One region of the Paenibacillus sp. IHBB 10380 genome, then DNA from elsewhere that is predicted to be linked to it. Evidence: riboswitches for the same ligand, from Rfam matches in the RefSeq annotation. Region 1 holds a riboswitch; each other region holds the start of a gene.
What was found. A riboswitch is a leader RNA that binds a small molecule or an ion and turns the genes downstream of it on or off. The one in region 1 is predicted to bind thiamine pyrophosphate.
Positions count from the first base shown of each region.

Region 2: it holds a riboswitch for thiamine pyrophosphate, as region 1 does, so the genes downstream of both, UB51_RS23945 (ABC transporter substrate-binding protein) here and UB51_RS13345 (thiamine phosphate synthase) in region 1, are expected to answer to the same signal.
Region 3: it holds a riboswitch for thiamine pyrophosphate, as region 1 does, so the genes downstream of both, thiM (hydroxyethylthiazole kinase) here and UB51_RS13345 (thiamine phosphate synthase) in region 1, are expected to answer to the same signal.
Region 4: it holds a riboswitch for thiamine pyrophosphate, as region 1 does, so the genes downstream of both, thiC (phosphomethylpyrimidine synthase ThiC) here and UB51_RS13345 (thiamine phosphate synthase) in region 1, are expected to answer to the same signal.

Region 1 covers NZ_CP010976.1:3,028,990-3,032,329, forward strand. Annotated here, with positions in the region: gene thiO (glycine oxidase ThiO) at 1-787, opposite strand, end outside; gene UB51_RS13345 (thiamine phosphate synthase) at 784-1,407, opposite strand; TPP riboswitch at 1,587-1,689, opposite strand; gene UB51_RS13350 (hypothetical protein) at 1,760-2,095, opposite strand; gene UB51_RS13355 (MDR family MFS transporter) at 2,208-3,340, opposite strand, start outside.
Region 2 covers NZ_CP010976.1:5,289,144-5,292,483, reverse strand. Annotated here, with positions in the region: gene UB51_RS23955 (pyridoxamine 5'-phosphate oxidase family protein) at 1-1, opposite strand, end outside; gene UB51_RS23950 (MFS transporter) at 186-1,382, shown strand; TPP riboswitch at 1,451-1,561, shown strand; gene UB51_RS23945 (ABC transporter substrate-binding protein) at 1,661-2,698, shown strand; gene UB51_RS23940 (MTH1187 family thiamine-binding protein) at 2,736-3,029, shown strand; gene UB51_RS23935 (ABC transporter permease) at 3,026-3,340, shown strand, end outside.
Region 3 covers NZ_CP010976.1:270,669-274,008, reverse strand. Annotated here, with positions in the region: gene UB51_RS01135 (methionine ABC transporter permease) at 1-653, opposite strand, end outside; gene UB51_RS01130 (methionine ABC transporter ATP-binding protein) at 646-1,338, opposite strand; TPP riboswitch at 1,511-1,614, shown strand; gene thiM (hydroxyethylthiazole kinase) at 1,768-2,568, shown strand; gene thiD (bifunctional hydroxymethylpyrimidine kinase/phosphomethylpyrimidine kinase) at 2,616-3,340, shown strand, end outside.
Region 4 covers NZ_CP010976.1:5,424,284-5,427,623, reverse strand. Annotated here, with positions in the region: gene UB51_RS24600 (response regulator transcription factor) at 1-188, opposite strand, end outside; gene UB51_RS24595 (DUF418 domain-containing protein) at 330-1,541, shown strand; TPP riboswitch at 1,661-1,769, shown strand; gene thiC (phosphomethylpyrimidine synthase ThiC) at 1,873-3,340, shown strand, end outside.

The DNA.
Region 1 (3,340 bases):
GCCTTCCACCCCTTTTCGGAACTAAATAGCATCCATGACTAAAGATCGTTGCAGAAAGTAACGGCTTATGTGTCAGAACAGAGAAGCATTCACCCTTAACCGGATAGATCGGACAACTCAAGCCAACTTGATCTAGTAGCGGTCCACTCCACGTTCCGGAAGCTATAATGACGCGATCAGAACGAAGTACATCTTCACTTGTGACCACTCCGCCCACTCGCCCTCGCTCTAGAAGAAGAGACTTCACCTCTGTAAACTCCTTGATGTCTGCACCTATAGTTACTGCCGCTTTGGCATAGGCAAGCGATAGTTCAGGAGCATCTACTTGCCCATCTCCTTCCACTAACATGGCACCCTGCAGTTCCCTAGAAATCTCTGGCTCTCTCTGAATGACTTGATCCATAGATAGCCACTCTGCTTGCTCTCCCACACTTTGTTGAAAAGCAATGGTCCGTTGAAGTGCTTCTACATCTGCGGCTGTTATCCCCACACGAAGTAATCCTTGTCGCTTAAAGCCTATATCTATGCCGGTTAACGCTTGTAATTCACTCGCTAGCTGAGGAAATAATGCACGACTGGACCTTGCTAAATCGAAGAATGGACCTGCTTCGTCAATCTCTGCCTGTGCTGCAAGCATCCCTGCTGCCGCAAGCGAGGCTTGTTGCCCTAATCGGTCTCGATCTATAAGAACGACTTTCATTCCTCTGGCAGACATGTAATAAGCAATAGAACTGCCTATCACTCCTCCACCCACAATGATGGCATCGCAGAACTTCGACTTCGTCAACTACATTCACCTCCTGCTAAATCTAGCTCTCTTCGATAATCTTTTACCGCCTGTATAGGATCAGACGCTGACGTAATTCCCGATAGGATAGCAATTCCTGCTGCTCCCATTCCTATGACCTGTTGCACATGTTCTGGCTTAATGCCACCAATAGCAATAATAGGAAGATGAACATGCTCCACAACTTCCTTCAACATGAGGATTCCTCTAGGCTCTTGATCAGGCTTCGAATTCGTTCTGAAGATATGTCCGTAAAGAAGAAAATCAGCGCCACGTTTGCTCATGTCATCGGCCTCTTGTACAGAATGAATTGAACACCCTATACGCAATCCAGGAAAAGAATGCTTTATCTCCTGAACTTGTAAGCTATGATAAGCTAACTGAACCCCACCTGTCTGAGCCGCCCAAGCCACGTCTATACGATCATTAATGATCACTTTATGCATCGGTACCCCACCTGCCTTCAAAGCCATAACCCATCGCCACAATTCCGCCGCAGTGCTAGATTTCTCCCGTAAATGAAAAGCTGTTACATAAGAATGGGTTCGCTCTGCTATCCATACAAAGTGTTCCAATTCATGCTGACCGTTTGAAATGACATGTAACTCTCGAACTGACATTTCATGACCTCCTACACACTCGTAATTCAATTCATCCTACAGAAGAATTCCATGACCAAATTAATGAAGAAAGAGAACAAAAAAAGCCCCCTTCTGCTTAGAGAAGGAAGCTTTATATCAATAGCCAAGTGAATGTCCACCTATGTACGCATATGTACGTAAACAAACAATAGTTCAACCAAAGTTCAAGCTCACTTCCCTACGCTGGTATAATCCAGATCAGGTTCAAAGGGTTTGGAATCACATTTCCGTCTCAGCTAAATAGCACCCCTAGTGATCTAACGTATTCAATTGGATACATCCTACCATGAATAAATGAAAAAGAAAATCTATTTTATTTTACAAACCTAAGCTATTTAGATTTTAATATTTTCGCAATATCCTTTTGTAAATCTGTCATCTTCTTGATGATCTTTGTCTGCTCGCTTAAAATATCCCGATATTTCTTCGATGTTACAGCTAAGTTTTTCTTCTTTTTTTCTAGCTGATCAAATTCCTTCTGTAGCTTTTCCAACTTCTTTTGGACCTTTTTAAGAGATTCTAGCTGATTTGTCAAACTATTTACTGATACTTCTACAACATTATTATTGTTACTACTCTTGGCGTTAACTGGGTTTGCATAGGATGTTTGTGTACTTAACGTTAATACCACGACAAAGGTAACTAATAGAATCATTGCTTTCTTCATCTGAATCCTCCTTCTGTTATATATGGTGAATTATAGCATTGTGTAGAGATATTTAAAATACATTTGGGAGCAACTCCCCCTTAGAATAGCTCCCCTATAAATAATAATGAATCTAGTCATTCTGCTGCTCTAATATACGACGTGCAGATAGTAAGAACGGTATTCCAAACGCTGCAGTTAACGCAATCACCGTGAAAATAATAATCGAGTAGTCTACACCAAGCGCATCCAACAGGAACCCTCCAAGTAAGGGCGCCATAACATTACCCAAATTATTAAAACCTATCATTCCAAAATAAGTTCCTCGTAATTCCGGCTTGGCAATACGATCTATAAGGATGTCTGTCATTGTAAACATGAGAACTTCTCCAATCGTAAAAAGAACCACACTGAGCATGAATCCAATAAACGATTGAAAAATACCGAATAGTAACAAGCTACAAGATACCAAAGCGCTTCCGACAATAAGAGGCGTAATTGGAGACCACTTACTCGCAATACGAACAACGGGGAACTGGAAAGCCAGCACAATGATCGCATTCAGGGAGAGCATATAACTAAACCATTTAGCTCCATCTTCGATGCTCGGGCTCATCTCCATGTATTGGGGTAATGTTGAACTGAAGTGCCCATAGCCAAGTACGCAAAAAATCATACCCATGAGAACATACACAAATACTCGATCTCTACCTGTTACTCGCAGTGCACCCGTAAGCGTTAACCGTTCACCCACTTGGGTCGAAGCCAAGCCCATTCCCTTGTAGCGAAGAAACTGAATGATCAACGTCACGCCATAGCAAAAATAAACTAATCCGGCTATTACAAACGCCCAGCTAGATTCAGATGCCCCCATTTGAAGTCCCAAAATCGGTCCAAATACGACTCCGAGATTGATTGCAGCATATCGTAAGTTAAATACGAGTAGTTTACTCTCCTGGGGTGTAATATCAGCCAGAAGTGCACGCGAGGTAGGTTCAAACATTGCACGGCATAATCCGTTGAGTGCATTCATGACAAAGAAAATCCAGATTTTATCCGCTACTGCAAATCCGATAAAAACCAGTGCCCAACCAAATATCGAAATCAATAAAATCTTCTTACGACCTATGACATCAGATATATATCCACCATAAAAGCTAGCGAATACACCAATCAGAGAGCTCACCGCTACAACAATACCTGTCTGTGAAGGTGAGGCTCCCATTGATTTAATCAAATAAATAGAGAGAAATGGAATACTCATAG
Region 2 (3,340 bases), 2.3 Mb from region 1:
TGATGTCATAACCTCTTCCTTTTCTTATTTGAGTGATAAAACACACGTATGAGTAATGTACCCATCTCTACTATTTTCAACCCATCTCCTCTTTATCATACGTTGTGACTTTACTATGACGAACAGCTTCATATTAGGGTATGATGGATAGGTCTATTGTCTTGAAAAGGAGCTTAAATTCATCTATGAAACGCTTAATTTGGATTGGTTGTTTGTCTTATTTCTTAATTGGTTTGGCACATGTCGTACTTGGTTCTGTGCTCCCAGTCATTCTGGAGCATTATGATCGTGAATACAGTGAAGGCGGACAGCTGATCTTTGCTCAGTTTGCCGGTTTCTTAGGTGGCGTGATGCTCTCCCCATGGTTAAACCGCCGTCTCGGCAAAAAGGGTAGTCTCCTTCTTGCCCTAGTTGCACTTTTTATTGCCGAATCCGTATACACCCTCCTTCCGCCTTGGGAATGGATGTATGTCACAGGAATTGTCGCAGGATTTGGGTTCGGAATGATCGAGGCTGTCATCGGAACCATCATTATCACAGGGGTTACCCATCAGACCGCTGTAGCCATGAGCAGGCTCGAAGTATTCTTCGGCGTAGGTGCTATGCTTATGCCACTCCTAGCTAGCGGTATGATCTACTTTGGCTGGTGGCGCTGGTCATTCCTTGTCGTCTCCCTCTTTGCCCTCATTACATTTATATTCTGGGCTAAGGGTTCTTTTGGAGCGTTAGACTCCATATTGAATGCACGAAACGTAAGCCCTCAACAGCCGAAGCAACCCAAAGTAGCGGTGTATCACAAGGGCCAAAAACGAACGCTAGCGATATTTGTTGTCTTCTTCTTTCTATATGTTGGCGTAGAAATGAGCTTAGCCAACTTCATGCCATCTATGCTTGTAGAGAAGATGAGTATGGACAAAGCAGGGGCTGCACTTAGTGTCACCTTCTTTTGGATTGCAATGTCAATCGGTCGCCTATTTGCAGGATATATAGCAGAGAAAATACGCTACCGTTCCTATGTACTTATAAGTAGTCTATCCGCCCTCATCCTACTTACTCTTTTCCCATTCACGAATCAGATCTGGTCTGCTTTTACCGTTATCACACTACTGGGTCTATTCATGTCGGGTCTTTTCTCCATAACGTTAGTATTTGCTAACAAGCTTATGCCCGGTACAGAGGAGTCAACCACAAGCATTCTAATTGCCGCTGGAGGTGTAGGTGGTGCTGTCCTTCCCTTAATCATTGGCTGGTGTATGGATCATCTAGTGGTTAACCAAACGGCTGGTATGCTTGCTGTGTTCACCGTAGGTCTGTTCCTGCTCAGTATAGCTGCATTTAGAGCTCAACATAGATATGATCAGACAGTTCAGGGATATCATTAGTCAGCATGTCAGAGTTACTGGACACCTCTTCCTTTGTAGACTATAATACTCATTGAAATGATCTAATTTCATAAGTACAGGGGTGCTGGAATTGGCCGGCTGAGAGTGTGTCCCACAAGACACTGACCCTTATACCTGATCTGGATAATGCCAGCGTAGGAACTAGCCGATATGGTTCATCCATATATCTATCTTGCGCCCATATGCGTCCCGATTACGGGGCGCTTTTTTTTGTTGCACAATAACACAGTGTATTTCACAAAAGGGGAGAGAAAGAAATGAGAAAGTTAGGAACGTTACTTCTCGTATGTATGCTCATACTAGTCGTAGCAGGATGCGGAGCAACCCGCAACAACGAAACGAATCAACAAGCAGCGACACCAGCAGGTGAGACTCCATCCACACCTAAGACATTAAAGGATGTTAAAGTTGTTCTGGATTGGACTCCTAATACGAATCATACTGGACTCTATGTAGCTAAGGATCAAGGCTATTATGAAGCAGAAGGATTAAACGTTGAGATCATTCAGCCTGGTGCTGGAGGATCGGATACGATGGTGGCATCGGGAGCCATCCCTTTTGGCATTAGCTATCAAGAAGCAGTCACCCAGGCACGCATCCAAGGTGTACCCCTTGTGTCCATTGCGGCAGTAATACAACATAACACTTCTGGATTTGCTGCACCTGTGGATCGCAATATTAAGACTCCGAAGGCATTCGAAGGCAAGACTTACGGGGGATGGGGTTCTCCAGTAGAAGAGGCTGTAATGAACTCTATCATGGAGAATGATAAAGGCGATGTTAAGAAGGTTAAAATAGTGAATATGGGCGAGGCTGATTACTTTACAGCTGTGAAGCGTGATATTGATTTCGCATGGATCTTCTATGCATGGACAGGAGTTGAAGCGGAGCTTCGTGGAGAGCCGCTTGATATGTTGTATGTGAAAGACTACGCTAAGGAGCTTGATTATTACACACCCGTCATTGTGACGAATGAGAAACAGATTACAGATGACCCCGAACTCGTAAAAGCTTTCATGCGTGCAACGTCCAAAGGGTATCAGTATGCGATTGATAAACCTGAAGCTGCTGCTGCAATTCTTAGTAGTTCTGTACCCGATCTGGACAAAGAGCTAGTACTCGCTAGTCAGAAATGGCTCAGTCCACTCTATAAAGACGATGCTGAGAATTGGGGAGAACAGAAAGCCGAAATATGGCAAGGATATTCCGCTTGGATGTACAAACATAAGCTTCTGGATAAACCATTAGAGATAGAAAGTGCTTATACGAATGACTTTCTACCTCAGGCAAAATAATAAGACTACACCCTCACTTTGAAAGGATGATATCACCATGGCTAATACTTTACTAAGCATTCAAGTAATCCCTAAGACACCCAATAATGAAGATTCTATTCCTTATGTAGATCGCGCCATTGAAGTCATACAACAATCCGGTATTAAGCATGAGGTTCATCCTCTAGAGACCACTATGGAAGGCGAGCTGGATGAGTTGCTGAGTATTGTTAAGAATATGCATGAAGCGCTTATAGCCGCAGGTAGCCCTAGTGTCATCTCTCAAATTAAAATAGCCCACAATCCAAAAGGTATAAGCATGGGTAAATTAACGGAGAAATATCGTCCATGAGCTTGATATGGAACAAAGTGTGGCCGCCCTTAGTGGCGGTCCTTATCTTTTTGACGGCATGGCAGCTCAGTACTTCACTCTTTAACATCGAAGATTGGATTCTCCCAGCTCCATCAGATATTGCACATGAGGCTTCCGCTGAATCCGCAAGATTATGGGAACACGCTCTAGCTACAGTAAAACTCACCTTAGGTGGATTTGCTATTGGAACAACCGTGGGGCTTGTGATCGCCTTCGTGTTACATAGAATTCCTTTTCTTCATTCTGCCCTTTATCCACTTCTCATATTGAGTCAAAATATCCCTACCATC
Region 3 (3,340 bases), 2.8 Mb from region 1:
TCGAGCCGTCTCGCAATATAACTACCTGCAAACTGAATGACCTGCACCAATATAATCATAATGATGATAGTAAATACCATAATCTTCGTTTCAAACCGTTGGTACCCATAACGAATAGCGAAATCGCCAATTCCACCACCACCAACTATCCCCATCACCGTTGAGTAAGAGATGAAACTGATAATAGAAGTCGTTAAACCTAACATGAGTCCCGAGCGAGCCTCAACATACATAAATTTAACGATAATCTGAAAGGTTGATGCTCCCATTGATGAAGCTGATTCGATCACACCTCTTGGAACCTCTAGAAGTGACTGCTCCACTAACCTCGAATAATAGGCAATCGCCATTATGGATAACGGCACCGAAGCCGCAAGCGTACCTAGCGCTGTTCCAACGACAATTCGCGTAAATGGAATTAAAAAAACGACGAGTAAAAGAAATGGGAATGACCTAACAACGTTGACTATGATATTCAAAATACCATAGAGCAACCCATTCTCGTACAGCTGACCTTTTCGCAACAAATATAGAAAAGTACCTAATGGAAGTCCTATTAAAATAGCTGCAACAATGGATATCCCCACCATAGCAAAAGTCTCTCCTATAGCCTTCCATATTTCAGACTGATACTGCATGATATATTCAACCATGGGATTGATCCACCACTCTAGTCTCGACTAGACGTCCTAATTCCATAACCGATACGTTGTGACACATGTTGCGGACGACCTCCATTTCATGTGTTACGATAACAATAGTGAGTCCGAAATTCTGGTTGAGCTGTTTCAGCACATCCAAAATCCCCTCTGTCGTACTTGGGTCCAAAGAGGATGTAGGTTCATCACATAACAATACTTTAGGACGATTCGCAAGTGCTCTGGCAATCGCCACTCGCTGCTTCTCTCCTCCACTTAATTGTGAAGGATATTGCTTCGCCTTATGCTGTAGGCCCACAAATTCTAAGAACTCACTCACACGTTCCACACGTTCACGCTTCGGTAATCCAGTTAATTCAAGTGGTATGGAGACATTTCCGCTAACCGTCTTATTGCTCACCAAATTAAATCCCTGAAAGATCATCCCGATATTCCTGCGAGCTTCACGAAGCTCCTTCTCAGTCATATTAGTCAAATCCTCATTACCTACTACAACACTACCCGTGTCCGGCTTCTCCAATAAATTAATCATCCGTAACAGAGTCGATTTACCCGCACCACTTGTTCCAATAATTCCATGAATCTCGCCTTCCTTTACTTGAAGAGACACAGAATTGACAGCTTGGAAGTGGCTAGTTGAACTCACGAAAGTTTTACTTACCTGATGCAACGAAATCACGGAGAGTTCCTCCTTTATCTACTGCTGGTACTTATGTGGTGTCAGGACAAAAATAATCATACCACAGGTTTAGGCATAATTGTGATACAGAATCGATATTTATTCCCACATGTCGCTTTACATATGGGAATTTCGTGTTATATTCTTAACAGAACTAATTGAATACAGCCTGTTTTTTCACTAGGGGAGTCTAACGACTGAGACGAGCTTTTAAGCTTCGGACCCTTGGAACCTGATCTGGATTATACCAGCGGAGGGAAGTGGAACGAAATCTTCACATCATGCAATGCATAGAATTGCTTGACTGAACTTTTTGGCCCACTCATTTCCTTGTGGAAATGGCTGGGTCTTTATTGTTTTACAAGGATTGTGTTGCTATTTGGCTATCATAGCCTATATAACCCACTTAAATTCAGGAGGATGTTAAACATGACATATCTAACAAAAGTTCGTCAGTGCAATCCGCTTATACACAATATTACGAATATAGTCGTTACCAACTTCACAGCCAATGGGCTTCTCGCTTTAGGTGCCTCACCTTTCATGGCTCACGCTCATGAAGAAGTAGCCGATGTAGCTAAATTAGCGAATGCAGTCGTTCTTAATATTGGAACGCTCGATGAAAGTGTTGTGAAATCAATCCTTATCGCAGGGAAATCTGCAAATGAGAATCATGTTCCAGTCGTTATTGATCCGGTTGGAGCTGGCGCTACAACTTACCGAACAACGATTGCTCAGAGAATCACTCAGGAGATTAAGCTTGCTGTGCTCAGGGGCAATGTTGCAGAAGTAGCGCATGTCGTGGGTGAAGAATGGTCCATTAAAGGGGTAGATGCGGGTGCTGGCGAAGGCAATAGGGTACTCCTAGCACAAAAGGCTGCCCTAAAGTTAGGATGTATTGTTGTCATTACGGGGAAAGAAGATGTGATTACGAATGGACACACGACTTACATCACAAGTAATGGTCATCCTCTTCTCACTAAAGTTACAGGGGCTGGATGCTTGCTTAGTTCTATTATCGGGGCATTCTTAGCTGTAAGCGAAGTTAGCGAACAATCTTGGTTGGAATCGGTTACCGAAGCACTTGCTTTCTATGGCGTAGCCGCTGAAATAGCTGCTGAAATGACAGAGCATCAAGGACCTGGAAGCTTTCAGATTGAATTATTGAACCAATTGGCTAGCGTATCACCGAAAATTCTACAACAAAGAGCCCATATTCACCAAGTCTAAAAAGTTGTACGTCTACTCACCACTAAGACAATTGGAGGAATTAAGAGATGCATATCTATAAAGCATTGACGATTGCAGGATCAGATAGCGGTGGTGGAGCAGGCATTCAAGCCGATATCAAAACCTTTCAAGAATTAGGTGTATATGGCATGTCAACCATTACTGCACTCACTGCACAGAATACGTTAGGCGTTCAAGGTGTTTTCCCCATGACCGCCGAGACGATTGCTATGCAACTAGACTCGATAGGTGAAGATCTAGAACCCGATGCATTAAAGACAGGGATGCTATTCAGTGGCGAGATTATTCGGATTGTAGCAGCCAAGATTGAGCAGTATCATTGGCGCAACTTAGTCGTTGATCCAGTGATGGTGGCCAAGGGCGGATCTACACTACTGCAACAAGAAGCGATTAAATCTGTCATCCAAGTACTTCTCCCACTTGCCTTGGTCACTACTCCCAACATTCCAGAAGCAGAGATCCTTACAGAGATGTCCATCGTCAGCTTAAGTGACCGAGAAGAGGCTGCCAAACGTATTCTTCAGATGGGTTCTCATTATGTCGTCATGAAGGGCGGACATGATGCTTCTACCGATCAAGTCGTAGACCTTGTGTATGATGGGCATAGTTACATCTATATGGAGAATCAACGGATTGAAACAAGACATACACATGGTACAGGTTGTACTTATTCAGCTGCGGTTACAGCAGAGTTAGCTAAAGGGAAATCGGTACTGGACGCTGTTCAAACAGCGAAACAATTTATCCAAGC
Region 4 (3,340 bases), 2.4 Mb from region 1:
CCACTACCGTCCGGTAGCATAACATCGAGCAGAACGATATCAGCTCCGTTACGAGCAATCGTATCGAGTGCTTCTTGGCAGGTTCCAGCTGTATATAATTGGTGAAATCCTTCCTTTTGGAGCACAAGTTGCAGCATTTTTACAATAGAGGGTTCATCATCAACGATAACTATTTTATTCATATTCATTCTTCATCACCTGATGTAATGCTAGCATATAAACCTTAACATCTGTTGAACAGAGTTATAAAAAGTTAAGTTCATGTTATGGTTCTGTTCCTTAGCTGTTCAGCTTGATTGATTATGATTGTAAGAGAGGTGATAGTAAAGATGAATCAAATAGACACAGGAAACCGCATTCGCGTTATAGATGCGATTCGCGGCTTCTGCTTACTCGGTATACTTATTGCAAATATGCTCATTTTCCAGTATGGGATGTACGGACAAGGGGAACTACAACAATTTAACCCTACAAGCTTGGACACGATATTTCATCATATACTGAAAATTACAGTTGTCGGAAGTTTTATGCCGATCTTTATGTTCCTGTTTGGCTATAGCTTATATAAGCTTCGGGGAAGCTTGGTGAAGCGTAACTTAAAGCCTGGATGGGTGTTAGCTCGGCGCTTCTTCATGCTCATTGCGTTAGGCTTGATGCACAGCCTATTACTATGGGAGGGCGACATTTTACTAGCCTACGGGGTAACGGGCTTTACTTTGCTACTATTCGTTAAGAGGAAGCCGAAGACGCTAATGATATGGGGAATCATACTGAGCATATTGATGGCGGGCCTAAGCTATGGTATCGAGAAGAAGACAGTTAAAGAAGAAGCGCGGATGCAGCAGTATGTCGCAACATCTATTGAAGTCTATGGTGAGGGGACCTATCAAGAGATTACTAAGTTTCGCTTTAACGAGGATCCGCTTGATTTGCCGCCAGGCGCTATAATTATCGTGATGTTCTTCACACCGTTCCTGCTGCTTCCGATGTTCTTGTTCGGGATTGCCGCTGCAAGCAAACAGTGGTTTCACAATCCGCGGCGAGAAAGACGTAGATACGTGTGGGCGACGGCGATCCTTCTGCCGCTTGGTCTAGCGTTTAAGAGCATAGCTGAACTCCAACCACAATCCCCTTGGAGCGGCGTATTCCTTACGGCGGGAGGGCAGCTTCTCGCACTTGGATATATTTTTGCACTAGCACTGGTGCTATCGCACTTATCGAAGCGATCAGTGCTCGTATCGGCGTTTGAATCGGTCGGTCGCATGTCGATGACGAACTATTTGATGCAAACTGTCATTTGTACGACCTTATTTTATGGTTATGGGCTGGGTTGGTTCGGACAAATCGGCATTGTGAACGGCTTTCTATTGGCCCTGCTCATATATACTGTACAGGCTGTACTAACGAGCCTGCTACTACGACGATTTAAGAACGGTCCAATCGAGAGACTTCTTAGGATGTGGACTTATCTCTCACTCAGCGGCAAGCCACGTGCTTCGCATAAGGTTGTTAATGATCCGAGTTTAAATACCTCCGTGTGATAATGAAGTACGAATAATCATTGGGTGCCTTGGCCTTATCCATATTGTAGAATAAGTCATGTTGACGGTTTAAATTAAACTTGGATATTCTTTACTAATTGGTTATACTTTGTTTAGCAATTATATATTACGGGAGCTTGGTGGGACCAGGCTGAGAGGATAGTTGTAACTATCGACCGTCAAACCTGATCTGGATAATGCCAGCGGAGGAATTGGAGTTCTATTTCTATTTGTCTACTCTAAGACTGCCTCTTACTCAGATGCAGTCTTTTTCTATAGGAATAGAATTTGCTCCGCTTGATCAAATCACCTTTATATAGGAGGAAATGAGATGTCAAGCGAAATGAAAAAAGATCAAATTAACCTATCGGCTTTCCCAGCAAGTAAAAAAGTATATGTACAGGGTTCACGTACAGACATTCAAGTACCGATGCGCGAGATCACACTCAGTCCAACATCGGGCATTCACGGAGAAGAAGAGAATGCACCTATCCATGTCTATGACACTAGCGGAGCTTACACGGACACAGAAATTCATACCGATATCCGTCAAGGGTTACAACCCAATCGTTTACGCTGGATTGAAGAACGAGGAGATACAGAAACCTATGAAGGAAGAACCATACAACCCGAGGATAACGGCAATACCAACGGTAAAGCATTAGCTGAAGTATTTCCAGCACTCCAAAGGAAACCTCTACGGGCAAAAAAAGACAACAATGTCACTCAAATGCATTATGCGCGTAAGGGTATCATCACCTCCGAAATGGAATACATCGCCATTCGCGAGAATGTGACACCGGAGTTTGTACGAGATGAGGTGGCTCGTGGCCGCGCCATCATCCCATCGAACATCAATCACCCAGAGAGTGAACCTATGATTATTGGACGAAACTTCTTAGTAAAGATCAATGCCAATATTGGAAACTCCGCTGTATCCTCATCCATAGAGGAAGAAGTGGAGAAGATGCGATGGGCGACACGCTGGGGTGCAGACAATATTATGGATCTGTCCACTGGTAAAAATATTCACACCACGCGCGAGTGGATTATTCGTAATTCTCCTGTTCCTATTGGTACGGTACCGATCTATCAAGCTCTGGAGAAAGTAAATGGCAAAGCGGAGGATTTAACATGGGAAGTTTACCGGGACACACTCATCGAGCAAGCAGAACAAGGGGTTGATTATTTCACCATTCATGCCGGAGTCTTACTTCGCTATATTCCGTTAACTGCTGAGCGAATGACTGGCATTGTTTCTAGAGGTGGCTCCATTATGGCTGCATGGTGTCTTGCCCATCATCAAGAGAACTTTCTTTATACACATTTTGAGGACATATGTGAGATCATGAAATCCTACGACGTCTCCTTCTCCCTTGGAGATGGCTTGCGCCCTGGTTCCATTGCTGATGCTAATGATGAAGCGCAATTCGCTGAACTAGAGACGCTAGGTGAATTGACGGCAATGGCTTGGAGTCACGATGTTCAAGTTATGGTCGAAGGACCGGGGCATGTCCCCATGCATTTGATTAAAGAGAACATGGATAAGCAGCTTGAAATCTGCAATGAGGCCCCCTTCTATACCTTAGGTCCTCTTACTACAGATATTGCACCGGGTTATGACCATATTACCTCTGCCATTGGAGCGGCGATGATCGGTTGGTTCGGTACAGCTATGCTATGTTATGTCACTCCAAAGGAGCATCTTGGTCTACCGAACAAGGAAGATGTACGTGAAGGTGTCATCACTTATAAAATCGCTGCTCATGCCGCCGATTTGGCAAAAGGACATAAAGGTG